DNA from 4 places in the Sphaerotilus microaerophilus genome. Region 1 is predicted to be linked to each of the others. Evidence: predicted binding sites of a transcription regulator. Region 1 holds the regulator's gene; each other region holds the start of a gene.
The links. Region 1 encodes FNR, which switches genes on or off when oxygen is low (the NO sensors DNR and NnrR bind a similar motif). Its sites were predicted from a motif close to TTGATNNNNATCAA; they were not measured.
Positions count from the first base shown of each region.

Region 2: a site for FNR is predicted at 1,766-1,779, ahead of NGK70_RS00990 (hemerythrin domain-containing protein). Genes of this name have one in related genera too.
Region 3: a site for FNR is predicted at 2,012-2,025, ahead of NGK70_RS20735 (universal stress protein). Genes of this name have one in related genera too.
Region 4: a site for FNR is predicted at 2,551-2,564, ahead of NGK70_RS02340 (2-oxoacid:acceptor oxidoreductase family protein). Genes of this name have one in related genera too.

Region 1 is NZ_AP025730.1:2,474,939-2,479,245, forward strand. Features, by position in the region: gene hemN (oxygen-independent coproporphyrinogen III oxidase) at 1-706, opposite strand, end outside; gene fnr (fumarate/nitrate reduction transcriptional regulator Fnr) at 929-1,669, shown strand; gene NGK70_RS10735 (IclR family transcriptional regulator) at 1,795-2,565, opposite strand; gene NGK70_RS10740 (TIGR03790 family protein) at 2,599-3,792, shown strand; gene NGK70_RS10745 (2-oxoglutarate dehydrogenase E1 component) at 4,057-4,307, shown strand, end outside.
Region 2 is NZ_AP025730.1:217,861-222,167, forward strand. Features, by position in the region: gene NGK70_RS00980 (hypothetical protein) at 1-155, opposite strand, end outside; gene NGK70_RS00985 (nucleotidyltransferase family protein) at 152-967, opposite strand; gene NGK70_RS00990 (hemerythrin domain-containing protein) at 1,038-1,622, opposite strand; gene tkt (transketolase) at 1,923-3,974, shown strand; gene gap (type I glyceraldehyde-3-phosphate dehydrogenase) at 4,090-4,307, shown strand, end outside.
Region 3 is NZ_AP025730.1:4,844,466-4,848,772, reverse strand. Features, by position in the region: gene NGK70_RS20745 (alkaline phosphatase D family protein) at 1-1,124, shown strand, start outside; gene NGK70_RS20740 (hypothetical protein) at 1,257-1,505, shown strand; gene NGK70_RS20735 (universal stress protein) at 1,517-1,936, opposite strand; gene NGK70_RS20730 (UPF0149 family protein) at 2,090-2,857, opposite strand; gene NGK70_RS20725 (cob(I)yrinic acid a,c-diamide adenosyltransferase) at 2,939-3,514, shown strand; gene NGK70_RS20720 (hypothetical protein) at 3,534-3,785, opposite strand; gene NGK70_RS20715 (3-deoxy-7-phosphoheptulonate synthase) at 3,887-4,307, opposite strand, start outside.
Region 4 is NZ_AP025730.1:510,513-514,819, forward strand. Features, by position in the region: gene NGK70_RS02335 (penicillin acylase family protein) at 1-2,403, opposite strand, end outside; gene NGK70_RS02340 (2-oxoacid:acceptor oxidoreductase family protein) at 2,646-3,254, shown strand; gene porA (pyruvate ferredoxin oxidoreductase) at 3,238-4,307, shown strand, end outside.

The DNA of each region.
Region 1 (4,307 bases):
GCCGAGCCACTTCGCTCACCGTGCGCTGGAAGCTCTCGGGGGTCTGTTTTGGCAGGCCGTAGATGAGGTCGACGTTGATCGAGTCGAAGCCCAGTGAGCGTGCCGAGGCCATCAGCGCATGCACCTGCTCGGCCGGCTGGATGCGGTGCACGGCCTTCTGAACGTCAGCATCGAAGTCCTGTACGCCGAAGGACAACCGGTTGAACCCCAGTTCGGCGAGGTGGGCCAGCCGGTCGTGCGTGACGGTGCGCGGGTCGATCTCGATCGAGTACTCGCCCTTGGGCAGCAACTGCACCCGGCTGCGCAGGGTGGCCATCAGGCCGGAGAGCTCCGCGTCGCTGAGGAAGGTCGGCGTGCCGCCGCCGAAGTGCAATTGCGACACCGGCTGCTCGCGGCCGATCACGTTGGTGACCAGATCAAGCTCGTGCGTCAGCGCCGCCAGGTAGGCCTCGGCGCGGCCGTGGTCACGGGTGACGATCTTGTTGCAGGCGCAGTAGTAGCAGACCGACTCGCAAAAGGGGATGTGGAGGTAGAGCGACAGCGGGCCGCCCGCGCCAGCCACGCCGCCGGTGGCGCGCTGCGTCAGCGCCTGCACGTACTGGTCGGGCCCGAAGGCCTCGACGAAGCGGTCCGCCGTGGGGTAGGAGGTGTAGCGCGGCCCGGGCACGTCCATGCGGCGCAGCAGGTCTTCGCTGAGTACGGGCATGCCCTCTTGGCGTGAGAGCGCACTCTGGCCCTCCACCATATCAACCGTGGTCATTTCTTCCATTCGTGCACTGTGCCCCGATGGCTGGCGTCCATATTGACATAACTCAATCTACCATCGTGCCGACGGGTCGGGGTAGACCCCGATTTGATCTGTCTCGGTCCCGCCTCGCGGGGTCCGCTGCGTGCGTTACGCACGAGCCTCGGTGCGATAATCTCTGACATGACGCAAGAAACCGCACCGCCGTCACGGCTCGAAGCCCTGAAGGTTGCCTGTTCCGCCTGCAACCTCCGCGAACTGTGTCTGCCTGTGGGGCTGACAGACGACGAGATGTTGTCGCTCGATGACATGGTCAGCACGCGGCGCAGCGTGAAGCGGGGCGAAAGTATCTTCCATGCCGGCGACCCCTTTGCCGCGCTCTATGCGGTGCGCACCGGCTTCTTCAAGACCGTGGTGTCGGCCTCCGACGGCCGCGAGCAGGTCACTGGCTTCCAGATGGCGGGTGAGTTGATCGGCCTGGATGGCATCAGCACCGACCGGCATTCCTGTGACGCCGTGGCGCTGGAGGACTCGCAGGTCTGCATGATCCCCTACGGCCAGCTGGAGTCGCTCTCGCGCGAGTTCACGCTGCTGCAGCACCAGTTCCACAAGATCATGAGCCGCGAGATCGTGCGCGACCACGGCGTGATGCTGCTGCTGGGCAGCATGCGCGCGGAGGAGCGCCTGGCGGCCTTCCTGCTGAACCTGACGCAGCGCCTGCAGGCGCGCGGCTTCTCCGCCTCGGCGCTGGTGCTGCGCATGACCCGCGAGGAGATCGGCAGCTACCTCGGCCTGAAGCTGGAGACGGTCAGCCGAACCTTCTCGAAATTCCAGGAGGAAGGCATCCTGGAGGTGAAGCAGCGCGACATCCGCATCATCGAGCAGTCTGCGCTGCAGCGCGTGGTGAACGGCACCAGCGCTTGAGTTGACCCACCCCCGCAGCGGCTCACGCCGCTCCCCCTCAAGGGGGCGCAACCACCGGACCGGCGGAACCGGATCCGCGGTCGCTGCTTGCAAAAGAAAAGACGGGTGTTGACCGAGCGGGTGGGTTACTCCGCCCGGTAGCCGAGTGAGGCGGAGATCTGCCGGGCGGTTTCGCGCAGGCGGTCCATCCAGCCTTCTTCGAGGCGATCCGCGGGAGCGGAGATGGACAGGCCGGCGATGAGGCGCGACTGGTCGTCGTAGATGGCGGCGGCCATGCAGCGCACGCCGAGTTCCAATTCCTCGTTGTCGCGTGCGATGTCGGTCTGGCGCACCCGGGCCAGTTCGCGATCCAGCAAGGCCGGGTCGGTGATGCTGTTGCGGGTGTGCCCGGCCAGGCCGGTGCGGGTGGCGTAGGCGCGCACGCGCTGCGGGTCGTCGTGCGCCAGGAAGAGCTTGCCCACCGACGTCAGGTGCAGTGGTGCGCGGCCACCCACGGCGCGCACGACCTGCATGCCTGAGCGCTCGGAGTAGGTGCGCTCGATGTAGACGATCTCGTCGCCCTGCCGTACCGACAGGTTCACCGGCTGGTGGGTGAGCTTGTGCAGCTCGCGCATCGGCCCGAGCGCGGCGTCACGCACATCCAGCCGCGCCTTCACCAGGTTGCCCAGCTCCAGCAGGCGCATGCCCAGCCGGTAGCTGCCCGCCTCGGGGCGATCCACGAAGCGGCCCACCGCCAAGTCATTCAGGATCCGGTGCGCAGTCGAGGGGTGCAGGCCGGTATGCTCGCTGATCTGCTTCAGGGACACCGGGTCCTGGTGTGCCGCCAGCACATCCAGCAGGGTGAACATGCGCTCCAGGACCTGGATGGTCGGGGTGCTGCCTTCCTTTTTCGTCATGTCGGGGATGTTGAGTCGATGATGGATTTTCGCATGGCGAAAAGAAGATGGTCGAGCTGGCTGTGTGGATATCTGTGCCGGCCGGTGGGGCGGGTGGCTCTGGCGGCTCTGGCTGCGCTGGCGAGTGGGCTGCTGCCGGCCTGGCAGGCCGCTCATGCGGGCGAGGCCACCGAGCCGCCCGCCACGGAGCGGGCACCTGCGGCCTCCGCTGCAGCGGCCTCGGCAGCACCCCTGGTGTTGCGGTGGACGAGGGTGCCCCGGGCGATCGGGCGCATCACCTCGAAGACCTTGGGCGTGGTGATCAACCAGGACGATCCGTATTCGGTCGAGGTGGGTGAGCGCTACGTCCAGCGGCGCCAGATCCCGCCCGGGCATGTGCTGCGCGTGAAGCTGCCGCGCCAGGCGAGCCTGTCTGCAGGGGATGGCGCGCAGTTGCGCGCGGCCATCGAGGCGCACTTCGGCGACGACGTCCAGGGCCTGGCGCTGGTGTGGGCGCAGCCCTACGCGGTGGAGTGCCAGTCCATCACCGCCGCGGTGTCGCTGGGGTTGGAGCCCGGGCTGTGCTCGAACACCTGTGCCAAGGCCACGGGATCGCGCTACTTCAACTCACCCAGCGGTGCGCCCTGGCGGGACCTGGGCCTGCGTCCGTCGATGTTGCTGGCCGCCGGCAGCGTGGACGCGGCCCACGCGCTGATCGAGCGTGGCATGGCGGCCGACGGCAGCCTAGGCCTGCGCGGCTCGCCGCCTGTGCATGCGTATTACATGGTCACGCGCGACGCGGCGCGCAGCGTCCGGCTGCCCCAGTACCCGCCGCCAAGCCTGCTGCGCGGTGTCGCAGTGGCCACCCATGTACAGCAAGGGGACCTGCCGGCGGGCGAGGACCGCCTGTTGCTGGTGCAGACCGGCCTGCCCACGCTCGCGGGCCTGGATCGCCTGAACTGGGCGCCGGGCGCCATGGCCGACCACCTGACCTCCTTTGGTGGGCAACTGGGCGGAGGCAGCGGCCAGACCAGCGCGCTGGCCTGGATCGATGCAGGCGCCACCGCCAGCTATGGCAGCGTCAGCGAGCCCTGCAACCACACGCAGAAGTTTCCCCACCCCCAGCTCGCGCTGCTGCACTACCTGCAGGGCAGCACGGTGCTGGAGGCCTACTGGAAGAGCGTGAAGTGGCCGCAGCAGGGGGTCTTCATCGGCGAGCCGCTGGCCGCCCCGTTTGCCCAGCGCTGAGGCTCCTTGGCGGGATTTCCGCCGCCGAGGCTGGCGCTGCTGCGGGTTTCTCCCAGGTCGCCTTTGCGGCGCGCCAAAGACCGGTGACAGGCCTGTGAAAGCCTGGCAATGCTAAATTCATGGTCTTGATTCTGTAGGTCCTTCCCGTCCCCTTCTCTGGCAACAGTCAAGCCGGGTCGCAATCCGCTAGCCGGTCCAGCCGTGTCGCGGAAGGTTGTTCAACCCATCGGAGTCCTGGATACCGGGACGCAAGGTGAGCGAAAGATGATGCAGCAACACAGGTCGAACTCGCACCTCTTCGGCGGCAATGCGCCTTATGTCGAAGAGATGTACGAGGCGTACCTCGACAACCCGGGCTCCGTGCCCGACAACTGGCGCGACTACTTCGATGCGCTGCAGAACGTTCCCGCCGTCGATGGGAGCGATTCCCGCGACGTCGCGCACGCGCCGGTCATCGAGTCCTTTGCGCAGCGTGCCAAGGCCAACGCCTTTGCCAACAAGGCCAGTTCGGCCGA
Region 2 (4,307 bases), 2.3 Mb from region 1:
GACGCCGTCTCGTCGACGCTGGAGACCAAGGGGTCGCGCCGCAGCAGCCAGGCCCGCAGTGACAGCGACAGCAGCTGCTCGATGGCGATGGTCGCCAACAGCGCGGCGGTGAACAGGCCACCCCAGCGGCCCGCCTCGATCAGCCAGGGAGTCATGGGACCGCCTCCTCGGTGGATGCTGCCGACGGCGGCATTGCGGTGGCCGCCCCGCCCTGCAGGGCCTCCCACTGCGCCGGTGTGCCGACGTTCTCCCAGGCACCGCGGTACCACTGCAGGCCGATGCGCTGGTCCGCCATGCCCGCATGCAACAGCGGACCCAGCGGGGCCCGTGTACCGGACGGGATGCCAGCGCACAGCCGCGTGCGCATCAGCGCCAGGTTGGCGTAGGTGGCGCGCGGGGCATCATCAGCCTGGTCGGCACCGATGCCCAGCGCCGCATCCGGCCCCAGCGCCGGCAGCGCGGCGCCGAAGGCGAAGTCACCGCGCGGGTGGAAGGGCGGGTTGGGCACCATCCAGAGCTGCGCGTCGAGCCCGCTGGCGAGGAAGCGTGCGACCTGGGCAGCGTCGAAGCGGAAGTCGGGCGCCCAGATGTCGGCCGACACGACCCAGAAGGCCTCGCGCCCGCCCTCGCCCAGCCAGGGCAGCACGGTGGCGATGCCACCGGCGGTCTCCAGCGCGCCGCCCCAGTCGCGGCCCTCGGCCGAGTAGCGAATCGACAGGCCGAAACGGCTGCCATCGCCCAGCGTGGCCGGGAACTGCTCTTCCAGCCAGGCCGTGTTGATGATGACCTCGCGCACCCCGTCGCGTGCCAACGCCAGCAGGTGCCACTCGATCAGCGGGCGCCCCTGCACCGGCAGCAACGGCTTGGGGGTGTGATCGGTGAGCGGGCGCATGCGCTCGCCGCGCCCGGCCGCCAGCACGATGGCGCGCAGAGGCCGGGCGGCAGCCGCGGCGGGAGCGGCTGTCAGGGTCTTTTCAGAGCGAGCATTGGGGGCATTCACAGCCCCGCAGTTTAGGCCGCTGAAGCCGAAAAACCGCTCAGAGCGGAGCACCCAAACCGATGGGCGCTGGGGCGTTGTTGACGATGAAGCTGAAAAGCTTTTCGTATTCCGCCTCCGGCTTGTGGCCGGTCAAAGGGTCCCGGTTCTCGGCGAAGGCGGCATCGAGCAGCACCCAGTCGTCCTCGCTGAGCACCTTCAGCGCCAGTGGCATCACCACGTCCTCTTCCAGGCGCATGTGGGCGCGGTAGAAGTCCAGGTAGCGGTCGATGGCCGTGGCGAAGGCATCGGCACGCGACTCGCCCATCATCTCGTAGGCGGTCAGCGCATGTTCCAGGTCGCGGATGGCCCGCTCGCCGTTGCCGTGGTCGCGGTCGAGCTTGTCCAGCACATCGGCGGCCTCGGGGCTGGCCCGGCGCACGGCGGGGAACAGCAACTCGCTCTCCTTGCGGTGGTGCAGGCGCTCGGGGTACTCGTCGATGTAGAACAGCATCGCACGCAGCACGTCGAACGGGGGTTGCACGCCCTTGCGGCGGTGCTCGGTGATCAGCATCGCGATCGAGCTGAGCATCGCGGCCAGGGCCTGGTGTTCGTCGCGGATGACTTGGAAGGAGGGATGGCTCATGGCGGAATCCGGGCAGGTCTCAGGGCCCGAGCGCGGACGCCTGGGCAAGTCTGGGTGGTTGCAGTTGATGAAGCCGCTGGTCACGCAACCGGGGTCGAACGAGGCGGCACCCGCTTAGGCTCGCAGTTTCGCGCGTTCTGACTTTGATGCTCGTCAAGTATGACGTGCGGCGGTGCGCGCGCTGCAGCGCAAAGGTGGGCCGGCGTGGTCGATACTGCGCGCCGTTCGGCGTCGCGGGCCCGGCGGTGACTCACCGGTAAAATTATGCGTTTGCCGTCCCCCACTGCCCCTGATCGCGCCATGGCCACCAAGAAATCCCCCTCCTCCCAACAGCTGGCCAACGCCATCCGCGCCCTGGCGATGGACGCGGTCCAGCAGGCCAACTCCGGTCACCCGGGCGCGCCGATGGGCATGGCCGACATGGCCGTCGCGCTGTGGAATCGCCACCTGAAGCACAACCCGGCCAACCCGCAGTGGGCCGACCGCGACCGCTTCGTGCTCAGCAACGGCCACGGCTCGATGCTGATCTACGCGCTGCTGCACCTCACCGGCTACGACCTGCCGATCGACGAGCTGCGCAACTTCCGCCAGATGCACAGCCGTACGCCGGGCCACCCGGAGGTCGGCATCACCCCGGGCGTGGAGACCACCACCGGCCCGCTGGGCCAGGGCATCACCAACGCAGTGGGCCTGGCACTGGCCGAGAAGCTGCTGGCCAGCGAGTTCAACCGTGATGGCCACGCCATCGTTGACCACCGCACCTACACCTTCCTCGGCGACGGCTGCCTGATGGAGGGCATCAGCCACGAGGCCTGCGCGCTGGCCGGCGCCTGGAAGCTCAACAAGCTGATTGCCCTGTACGACGACAACGGCATCTCCATCGACGGCCAGGTCGCGCCCTGGTTCATCGACGACACCGCCAAGCGATTCGAGGCCTACGGCTGGAACGTCATCGGCCCGGTCGACGGCCACGATGCCAATGCGGTCGATGCCGCCATCGCCACGGCGCGCACGAGTGCCGACCGGCCCAGCCTGATCATCTGCAAGACCTCGATCGGCAAGGGCTCGCCCAACCGCGCCAACACCGCCAAGGCGCACGGCGAGCCGCTGGGTGCCGAAGAAATCAAGCTCACCCGCGAGGCCCTGGGCTGGACCGCCGAGCCCTTCGTGATCCCGGCCGACATCGCCGCCGCCTGGAACGCCCAGGCCGCCGGCGCCAAGGCCGAGGCCGCCTGGGACAAGCGTTTTGCCGCCTATACCGCCGCCTTCCCGGAACTGGCAGCCGAGTTCACCCGCCGCATGGCGGGCGCGCTGCCGGCCGACTTCGCCGAGATTGCCGTCGAGGCCGTGGCCGGTGCGCACGAGAAGGCCGAGACCGTGGCCAGCCGCAAGGCCAGCCAGATCGCGCTGGAGCTGTTCACCGCCCGCCTGCCCGAGCTGCTAGGCGGCTCGGCCGACCTGACCGGCTCGAACCTGACCAACACCCAATCCACGCCCAACCTGCGCTTCGACGCGGCCGGTGCGGTGGTCAAGAACGAGGCCGGCATCGGTGGCCGCCACATCAACTACGGCGTGCGCGAGTTCGGCATGGCCGCGATCATGAACGGCGTGGCGCTGCACGGCGGCTACATCCCCTACGGCGGCACCTTCCTGACCTTCAGCGACTACAGCCGCAACGCCATCCGCATGGCCGCGCTGATGAAGCTGCGCGTGGTGCACGTGTTCACCCACGACTCCATCGGCCTGGGTGAAGACGGCCCGACCCACCAGTCCGTCGAGCACGCCGCCAGCCTGCGCCTGATCCCGGGCCTGGACGTCTGGCGCCCGGCCGACACCTGCGAAACCGCGGTGGCCTGGACGATGGCGCTGGCCAACAAGAACCGCCCCAGCGCGCTGCTGCTGAGCCGCCAGAACCTGCCCTACGCCCCGAAGACCGACGCTGACGTCATCACCCGCGGCGCCTACATCCTGGCCGAGCCCAGCGAGGTCGGCTTCAAGGCAGGCAAGAAGCCCGACGCGGTGATCATCGCCACCGGCTCCGAAGTGCAGCTGGCCCTGCACGCCCAGGCCGAACTGGCCAAGCAGAAGATCGCCGTGCGCGTGGTCTCGATGCCCAGTACGACCGTGTTCGACCGCCAGGACGTCGCCTACAAGACCGAGGTGCTGCCGGCCAAGCTGCCACGCATCGCGGTGGAAGCTGGCGTGACCGACTTCTGGTGGAAGTACGGCTGCGCCGCGGTGATCGGCATCGACAGCTACGGCGAGTCCGCCCCGGCGGGTGTGCTGTTCAAGCACTTCGGCTTCACGGCAGACAACGTCGTGGCCACCGTGCGGAAAGTACTTTCGAAGTAACGCGACACACGTCACACTCGACAGGTTTGCCCGCCGCTGACGTGCGTGCTGCCAGGCCGGCCGGGATGCTCGATTTCTTGTTCCTGTCTCACCCATCCATTCCAGGAGTCCTCACATGACCATCAAGATCGGTATCAACGGTTTCGGCCGCATCGGCCGCATGGTGTTCCGCGCTGCGGTGCAGAACTTCGGCGACATCGAAGTCGTCGGCATCAACGACCTGCTCGAGCCCGACTACCTGGCGTACATGCTCAAGTACGACAGCGTGCACGGCCGCTTCAAGGGCGACGTGTCCGTCGACGGCAACACCCTGGTCGTCAACGGCAAGAAGAT
Region 3 (4,307 bases), 2.4 Mb from region 1:
CCGCCCGGCTGCGCCTGGCCCTGGCGTCCTGCCAGCACTACGAACAGGGCCACTATGCGGCCCACCGCGAACTGGCCGGGCTGGACCTGGACGTGGTGCTGTTCGTCGGTGACTACATCTACGATTCGAGCAACCCGCGTTACCTGATCCGGCCCCATGAGGTGGCAGAGAAGCCCCGCACGCTGGACGCCTTCCGTGCCCGCCACGCCACCTACAAGCTCGACCTGGATCTGCAGGCCTGCCATGCGGCTCACCCGTGGATCGTCACCTGGGACGACCACGAGGTGCGCAACGACTACGCGGCGGCGCTGGGGACCGGCGACCTGCCTGCCCATGAGTTCGTCGCGATGCGTGCTGCGGCCTACCAAGCGTACTTTGAACACCTGCCGTTGTTGCCGGCGCAGCAGCCCGCTGGGGCAGCGATGCGCCTGCACGACCGCTTCACCTGGGGCCAACTGGCCGAGCTGTGGACGGTTGACGCGCGCCAGTACCGCAGCGGCCAGGCCTGCAACGAGCCAGGGACCGCCGGGGGACACCTGCAGTGGCACTGTGCCGAGCTGCGCCAGCCGCAGCGCAGCATGCTGGGGCTGGCCCAGGAGCGTTGGCTGGGGCAGGGGTTGGCCACCAGCACAAGGGCGTGGAAGCTGGTCGGCCAGGCCACGCAGATGAGCCCCTGCGGCATCGACACGCCGGCAGGCCGCGTGGTGTATTCGGACGGTTGGGACGGCTACGCGCCGGCTCGGCAGCGGCTGCTGCAGGGCATCGCCGATGCGGGGCTGCGCGATGTCGTGATGCTGGGCGGCGATGTGCACCGGCACGTTGCCGCGAACCTGCGTGTGCAGCCCAATGAGGCTCGCTCGCCGGTGGTGGCCAGCGAACTGGTCACCAGCTCGATCAGCTCACGCGGGGTGTCGGAGGCCGCGATGGCGCTGATCCGCCGCAGCAACCCCGACATCCTCCACGCTCGCAGTGACGAGCGTGGTTACATGTTGTGCGAACTCGACAAACACTCGCTACACTGTATCGCCAGAGCAACGGCATTTCCGGTGACTGCGCGGGCCAGCCTGCATACCCAGGCGGTGTTCGCGATCGAATCCGGGCGCGCCGGCCCGCAGCCAGGCTGACCTGTCCCGGCTGCCTGCCGACGAGCTGCCGCTGAATCCGGGCACCGGTGAACCGGTCCGCTGGACTCACCAGCCGGGCCTGCCCACCGGGGATGAGGTGGGCCACCCGAGCGCGGGTTGGGAGCAAACGCGATGACGACGCAGCAGCAGCACTGGACCCATTGGCTGGGCCGCCTCAAGCCGGGCGCGCGAGTGCGCCAGAACGCTCGGCGCGTACCGGACTTTGCCGACTACGGCACCGCTTTCGGCCTTGACCTGAGCCTCTCGGCGTCGGCCGCCGCCAGTGCGCTTGCGCGTGGGGCAGCGGCGTCAACCGCCGAAGGGCCCGGCACCGACGCCCACCGAGGCGAGCCGGCCGACGCTGCCAAGCTGCCGCGCTGACGCGCCCCGCGTCAGCGGACGATCAGGGCGGGTGTCTTGCACGAGGCCAGCACCCGCGTGGCCACCGAACCCATCACCAGCGTGCCCAGTTCGGAGTGGCCGTGTGAGCCCATCATGATCAGGTCGAATCCGCCCTCGGTGGCCGTGCGGGCGATCACATCGGCCACCGGGCCGGTCTTGCTCAGGAACGTGGCCTCGATGCCCTGCCGGTCCAGGAAGGTCCGGATCGGCTTGAAGGTCTTGTCCCCCTCGTCGGCGTAGTACCCGTTCAACAGCTCACGGTCCAGCACTGCAGCGGCGCGCGGCGGCAGGGCCTGCACGACGGTGAGCACGGTGAAATCGTGCCCGGACAGCCATTCGTCATGGGCAGCCCAGTACGCCACCATGCGCTTGGTGTACTCGCTGCCATCCACACACACCAGGATCTTCATGCAGGGCCCCGCGGGTTCGGTCTGTGACCTTGAAGGAACAAGGCCGCCAGTCTCGCAGCAGCGTCGGGCATTCACTTGAGTCACGTCAAGGTGTCACCCTGTGCGTGGCGCCTCACCGGCCGTTGATGTCGCCCCGCTGAGGACGGGTGGGCTTCAGCCCTCCTGATTGCCATGGCAATGCTTGAACTTCTTGCCGCTGCCGCAGGGGCAGGGTTCGTTGCGGCCGACCTTGGGCCCGTCGCGGCGCACCGTGGCCACCTTGACCATGTCGGCGCGGGCCAGGTCGGCCAGCTCGATGACGTTGCCGACCAGGTCCTCGATCGCGGCGTCGAGCGACTTCAGCGGATGTTCCTGGTCCAGCGCCTTGGTGAAGGCCTGCTCGTCCTCGCTCTGCTCGGGCAGGTGGCGGCGCACGCAGGCGAGCAGGTCGGGCACCTCGGGGGCACTCAGATCTTCCAGTGCGTTGAAGTGGTTCAACGCGTGCTCGAAGCCGATCGCCCAGGGCGCCAGGGCCGCCTGGATGGCGTCCTTGCCGGAGAGCGGCTGGCCGGCTTCGTCGTCGGGTTCCATCACCAGCGGGTCGAACCAGCCCTGCTCGATAAAGGTGTGCTGCAGCGCGTCGAAGCGCTTTTGCACCAGCGTGCACAGGCGCTCGTGCTTGGCTTCATGCCAGCCGGCAGTGTCGGGCGTCAGCACCTGGCCGAGGTCACGGCCATCGTCATCTTGTGAGCCCAGGTTCCAGTCGCAGGCGGGCGGCAACCAGGTGTCGCGCTCGATGCGCAGGGGCTGGCAGAGCACGCCGCAGAGGTAGCCGTCGAGCATGACGACGTCGAGCGACTCCAGCGGCTCGGGCACCGCGGCCAGCAGGTCGTCGAGCTCGCGGATCTCCGCGTCGTTCAGGTCGGTGGGAATGGAGGACATCGTGGCGGCTCGTCTGTGTGGCGATTCGGGTAGCGGTAACCCTTGCAGGACCCGTGATTGTGCCGGCGCTAGGATGGCGGCATGGGAAACCGACTCACTCAAATCAGCACCCGCACCGGCGACGATGGCAGCACCGGCCTCGGTGACGGCAGCCGCGTGCCCAAGAACCACCTGCGCATCCAGGCCATCGGCGACGTCGATGAGCTCAATTCCAACCTCGGCGTGCTGCTGGCCGAGCCCCTGCCGGCCGACGTGCGCGAGTTGCTGGTCACCATCCAGCACGAGCTGTTCAACCTGGGCGGCGAGCTGTCGGTGCCCGGCTTCGAGCTGCTCAAGGCGGACGCTGTCGGCGCGCTCGATGAAGCGTTGGAGCGCTACAACAGTACGCTGCCCCGGCTGCAGGAATTCATCCTGCCGGCGGGTACGCGCAGCGCGGCGATTGCGCACGTCTGCCGCACCGTGGCGCGGCGGGCCGAGCGGGCGGTCGTCACCCTGGGCGCTGCCGAAGCGGTCAACGATGCCCCCCGGCTGTACCTGAACCGGCTGTCGGACCTGCTCTTCGTGCTGGCTCGCGTGCTCAACCGCGCCAACCTGGACGGGCTGGGCGGCGACGACGTCTACTGGCGCAGCGAGCGTCTGGCCCGCGGCGCCGAGTGAGCACCGGCCCGCCGCGGCGTCAGTAGTTGACGCTGCGGTTGGTCAGGTCGATGCGCACCAGGCTGCGCTGCGTGGCGGCGATCACCGCCTCCGCGAACTGCCGGCCCCAATCGGCGTCGGCAAAGCGATCGTCGCCGGCCGCGTCCACGATCGCCAGCAGCTTGTCGGCGATCAGCACCTTGCCGGAGGCGCGCAGCGGCTCGCACTCGAGTTCGAGGAACTGCGCGTCCAGCCAGGCGCGGGCCGCCCAGTTGTCGAGGGCGGTTTCCACCGACCATTGCCGACCCTGTTCGGGTCCGAAACTGACCAACACCTCGCCTCGCATAGCGGCACTCTCCGGATTCTGTTGCTGAATGGGGCGATGCTAACGCCTCAGCCGCGGCGCGCCTTCACGGCCTGATGCAGGATTTCCAGCAGTTGCTCGGAATCCTCCCAGCCGATACAGGCGTCGGTGATGCTCTGGCCGTAGGTCAGCTTGGCGACGTCGTTCTTGCCGGGCGTGAACTTCTGGGCGCCGTCGACGAGGTGGCTTTCCACCATCACACCGAAGACCTGGCGGCTTCCGCCCGAGATCTGGTCGGCGATGTCGCGCGCGACCACCAGCTGGCGCTCGTGTTGCTTGCTGCTGTTGGCGTGGCTGAAATCGACCATCACGTTCGGGGCCAGCTTGGCGCCCTCCAGTTCCTTGACCGCAGCGGCAACGCTGGCGGCGTCGTAGTTGGTGGTCTTGCCGCCGCGCAGGATGACGTGGGTGTCCTGGTTGCCCTTGGTGGTGACGATGGCCACCTGGCCG
Region 4 (4,307 bases), 2.0 Mb from region 1:
CTTCACTGCCCCCACGCGCTGCCTGGCCACGTCCTCGGCGTGGAAGGGCAGCGTGGGCCATTGCTTGGCGGCAAAGGTCTTCAGCTGGTCGAAGGCAAAGGGCGAGTCGGGTTGCGAGGCTTGGCCGTAGGCCAGGATGGCCTGCGCCACCGGCCCGCGCGCGTCGAAAGTCACGGTCTGGAGGTAGCTGGAGCCGTAGTTCACGTCGTAGCCGGACTTTGGCAGAGTCGGCACGCCCTGGGTCTCGACCTTGTTGAGCACGCCCTCGAACTCGTCGCCGCCATGCACCGGCACGTTGCCGCCGCCGTTGGCCGCGTTCATGCGCTTGAACTGCACCTGCGCCAGCGGCGCGTCCAGTGCAAAGCCGGCAGCGCGCACGGTGGCCACGGCTTTGTCGAGCGCCTCGAAGACCTTGGCGCGCACGGCAGCGTCGTCCAGCTTCAGGCCGGCGGGCGTGCGCACCGCGTCGGCGGGGTTGAAGGGCACACGCCAGACACCGGCGATGTCCTTGGCCTGGCGCCACCATTCGCGGAAGAGGTGGGCACCGCGCGACTCGGGGTTGTTGCGGCGGTCCCAGCCCTTCAGCGCGGCGCAGCCGTCGCGGCTCGCGTCGCTGAGCGGGCCGGCCGAGCCATTGGCACAGCCAGCGAGCAGGTCGTCCAGCACGATCCGCGCGGCGTGGTTGCGGTTCAGGAATAGCATGGCCTGCACCTCGGCCGGGCCGACCTTGCCGTCCGGCGCGATCCCGTCACGTGCGGCCAGGCGCTCGCCGATCTCCAGGATGCCGGCGCGGGTGCGCAGCCGCTGCGGCGTGCCCACCGGGCCGACCATCGGCGAGATGCCCGCCAGCGGGGTGGCCGGGTTGCTGAGCCAGAAGCTGTCGTTGGAGTTCTGCACCCAGTCGCGGCGCTGGACGATCGGCATGCGCTCGATGGGCGTCAGACCCGGCACGGGCGAGGTGGGGTCGCGGCGCCAGCTGCAGTCGCTGCGCGAGCCGTCCAGCACCGGCAGGCCGGCGGCGCGGAAGAGGGCGGCCGCCGGCTTCGAGGGCGCGCAGCGCTCCAGCTGGGCGGCATCGACGTCGGGCACCACGCTGACGTCGGCGACCATGGCGTCGCCGTGGCGGTCGGCCGCGACGGTGTTCACCCAGGGGATGCCGAGCTTGGCCAGCCCGGCGCGGAGGTCCGCCAGGTTCTTCGCGCGGTTGAAGGCCAGCCAGCTGTCGCCGTAGCGCATGTTCAGCGTGTTGGCGTCCTGGATGGCATAGGCCTGCGTCGCGGTCCAGTTCAGCCCGGCGCGCGGCATCACCAGCACCGGGCCCCAGCGGGTCACCCAGACGGTGTGCTCGCGCGTGCTCAGGCTGCCGTCGGCGGCCCGCACCTCGTAGCGCACCGTGCGCGGCGTCATCGCCTCGCTCTGGCCGTCGACCAGGTAGGCGCGCGGGTTGCCGGGCGCCAGCTTCAGTTCATGCAGGGTGAAGCGCTTGCCGGTCGAGACGGTGTGGGTCCAGGCCACGTCGCGGTTGAAGCCGATCTGCACCAGGCCGCCGTGGCCGATGGCCGCGCCCATCACGTCCAGCTCGCCGGGGATGGTCAGGTGCATCTGCCAGAAGCGGTTGATGCCATACCAGGGGAAGTGCGGGTTGCCCAGCAGCACCCCGGCGCCGTTGCGGGTCACCTCGGCGCCAAAGGCCCAGCCATTGGAGCCGATCGGCGGGTCGAGCACCACCTCCTCGCGCAGCGCGGCGGTGGCGTCCGCCAGGCTCACCGGAGCCGGCAGGGCGGCGCCCGCCTGGGGCGGCTGGGCAGCGACCACCGCGTCGGCCAGCGCCGCGACGCCGGCCTGCACCATCGACAGCTCGTTGAGCCGCAGGTAGTCGGCCAGCGTCATCGGCCGCAGCCAGGGCTGGGCGGCGCAGGGGGCCGGGAGCTGGCTGGCCTGATCGCGCAGGAAGCGGTTCCAGCCGGCCACATAGCCGCGCGCCAGCGCCTGCGTGTCGGCACTGGCGGCCACGAAGGCCCGGGCCAGCGCGGCGTCGTCCATGTGGGCGCGCACAAAGGTGTCGATCAGCGCGTTGGGCAGCGGGCGCAGGCCGAACAGCCCGCGGGCCTCGGCGCCGAACCAGCGCGAGCGCTCGCCGCGGACGGTGATGAGCTGGTTGGCGGTCTGGCAGGCGTTGTCCTCGGCATGGGCATAGGCCACGCCGTAGGCCAGCGACTCGAGGTTGGCCGCCTCAATGTGCGCCACGCCGTGGGCGCTGCGCTGGATCTGAACGCTGCGGGCGTCGAGTCCGCCGGCGCCGCCCGGTGTGGTGCAGGCGGCCAGCAGGGCGGCACTGAGCAGTGCGGCGATCGCTGCGGCCGATGTCGGGTGCCGCTGCACCATGAGGCGGGGAAGGGTCACGGGCGTCTCCGGTCTGGTTGTGTCCCGACTTGTAAGGTCCGCCACAGGCCCCGGCAATCCGGGTGTACCGGGGGCGCCTGTCACCCAGGCGTCATCGGGTGGTCCAGCGGGCGATCTGTCGGGAGCCAGTCGGGGTCGGGCGCGGGCTTGACGCGCCTCAAGACCGGCTGGCGCGCCGAGTCGAACAATGCCGGGTTCCAGGCCACCGCGCCTGGCGGCAACCACAACGAGGAGCAAGGCCGATGCTGCAGATCCGGATCCATGGGCGGGGCGGGCAGGGGGTGGTCACCGCCGCCGAGTTGCTGTCGGTCGCTGCCTTCGAGCAGGGCCGTCACGCCCAAGCCTTCCCGAGCTTCGGCTCCGAGCGCACCGGCGCGCCGGTGGTGGCCTTCTGCCGCATCGACGACCGCGAGATCCGCCTGCGCGAGCCCATCCTGGCGCCCGACGTGCTGATCGTGCAGGACCCGACGCTGCTGCACCAGGTGGACGTCTTCCAGGGCCTGAAGCCCGATGGCTACGTGCTGATCAACAGCCGCCGCAGCTTCGATGCGCTCGGCCTGGGCGAGGTGGCCAAGCAGTTCCGCCACGAGCGGCTGACCACCGTGCCTGCCACCGAGATCGCGCTCAAGCACCTGGGCCGCCCGCTGCCCAACGCGGTGCTGCTGGGCGGCTTTGCCGCGCTGTCCGGCCTGGTGTCGCTGGACGCGGTGGCCCATGCCATCAGCGACCGGTTCAGCGGCAAGGTGGCCGAGGGCAACATCGCCGCGGCCAGCGAGGCCTTCGAGTTCGTGCGCCAGGAATTGGAGGAATTGGCGGAAATGCAGGAGGCGGCCCATGCTCAAGCAGATTGAGGGTTCACAGGCGGTGGCGCAGACGGTGGCGCTGAGCCGCCCGGAGGTGATCTGCGCCTACCCGATCTCGCCGCAGACGCACATCGTCGAGGGCCTGGGCGAGCTGGTGAAGAGCGGCGCCCTGGCGCCCTGCGAGTTCATCAACGTGGAGAGCGAGTTCGCCGCGATGAGCGTGGCCATCGGCAGCTCGGCGGCCGGCGCGCGCACCTACACCGCCACCGCCAGCCAGGGCCTGCTGTTCATGGCCGAGGCGGTCTACAACGCCAGCGGCCTGGGCCTGCCGATCGTGATGACGGTGGCCAACCGCGCGATCGGTGCGCCCATCAACATCTGGAACGACCACAGCGACAGCATGAGCCAGCGCGACTGCGGCTGGATCCAGCTCTTCGCGGCGCACAACCAGGAAGCGGCGGACCTGCACATCCAGGCCTTCAAGCTGGCCGAGGAGTTGTCCATGCCGGTGATGGTCTGCATGGACGGCTTCATCCTCACCCACGCGGTGGAGCGGGTGGACATCCCGGCGCAGAACGAGGTGGACGCCTTCCTGCCGCCCTACGAGCCGCGCCAGGTGCTGGACGTGAACGAGCCGGTGTCGATCGGCGCGATGGTTGGTCCGGAGGCCTTCATGGAGGTGCGCTACCTCGCGCACGCCAAGCAGCTGATGGCCCTCGACCGGATCCCGCAGATCGCCGCCGAGTTTGCCGAGCGCTTCGGGCGCACCACCGGCGGGCTGGTGCGCGGTTACCGCTGCCAGGATGCCGACACCATCGTGGTCGCGCTGGGCTCGGTGATCGGCACGCTCAAGGACACCGTGGACGAGCTGCGCGGCCCCGCCGATGACGGCCCGCGCATCGGCGTGCTGGGCATCCACAGCTTCCGGCCCTTCCCGCTGGCGGCGGTGCGTGCGGCGCTGGAGCAGGCCAAGCGCGTCGTGGTGCTGGAGAAGAGCTTCTCGGTCGGCCTGGGTGGCGTCGTCTCCACCGACGTGCGCCTGGCGCTGTCGGGTCTGGGGCTGCAGGGCTACACCGTGATTGCCGGGCTGGGTGGGCGGGC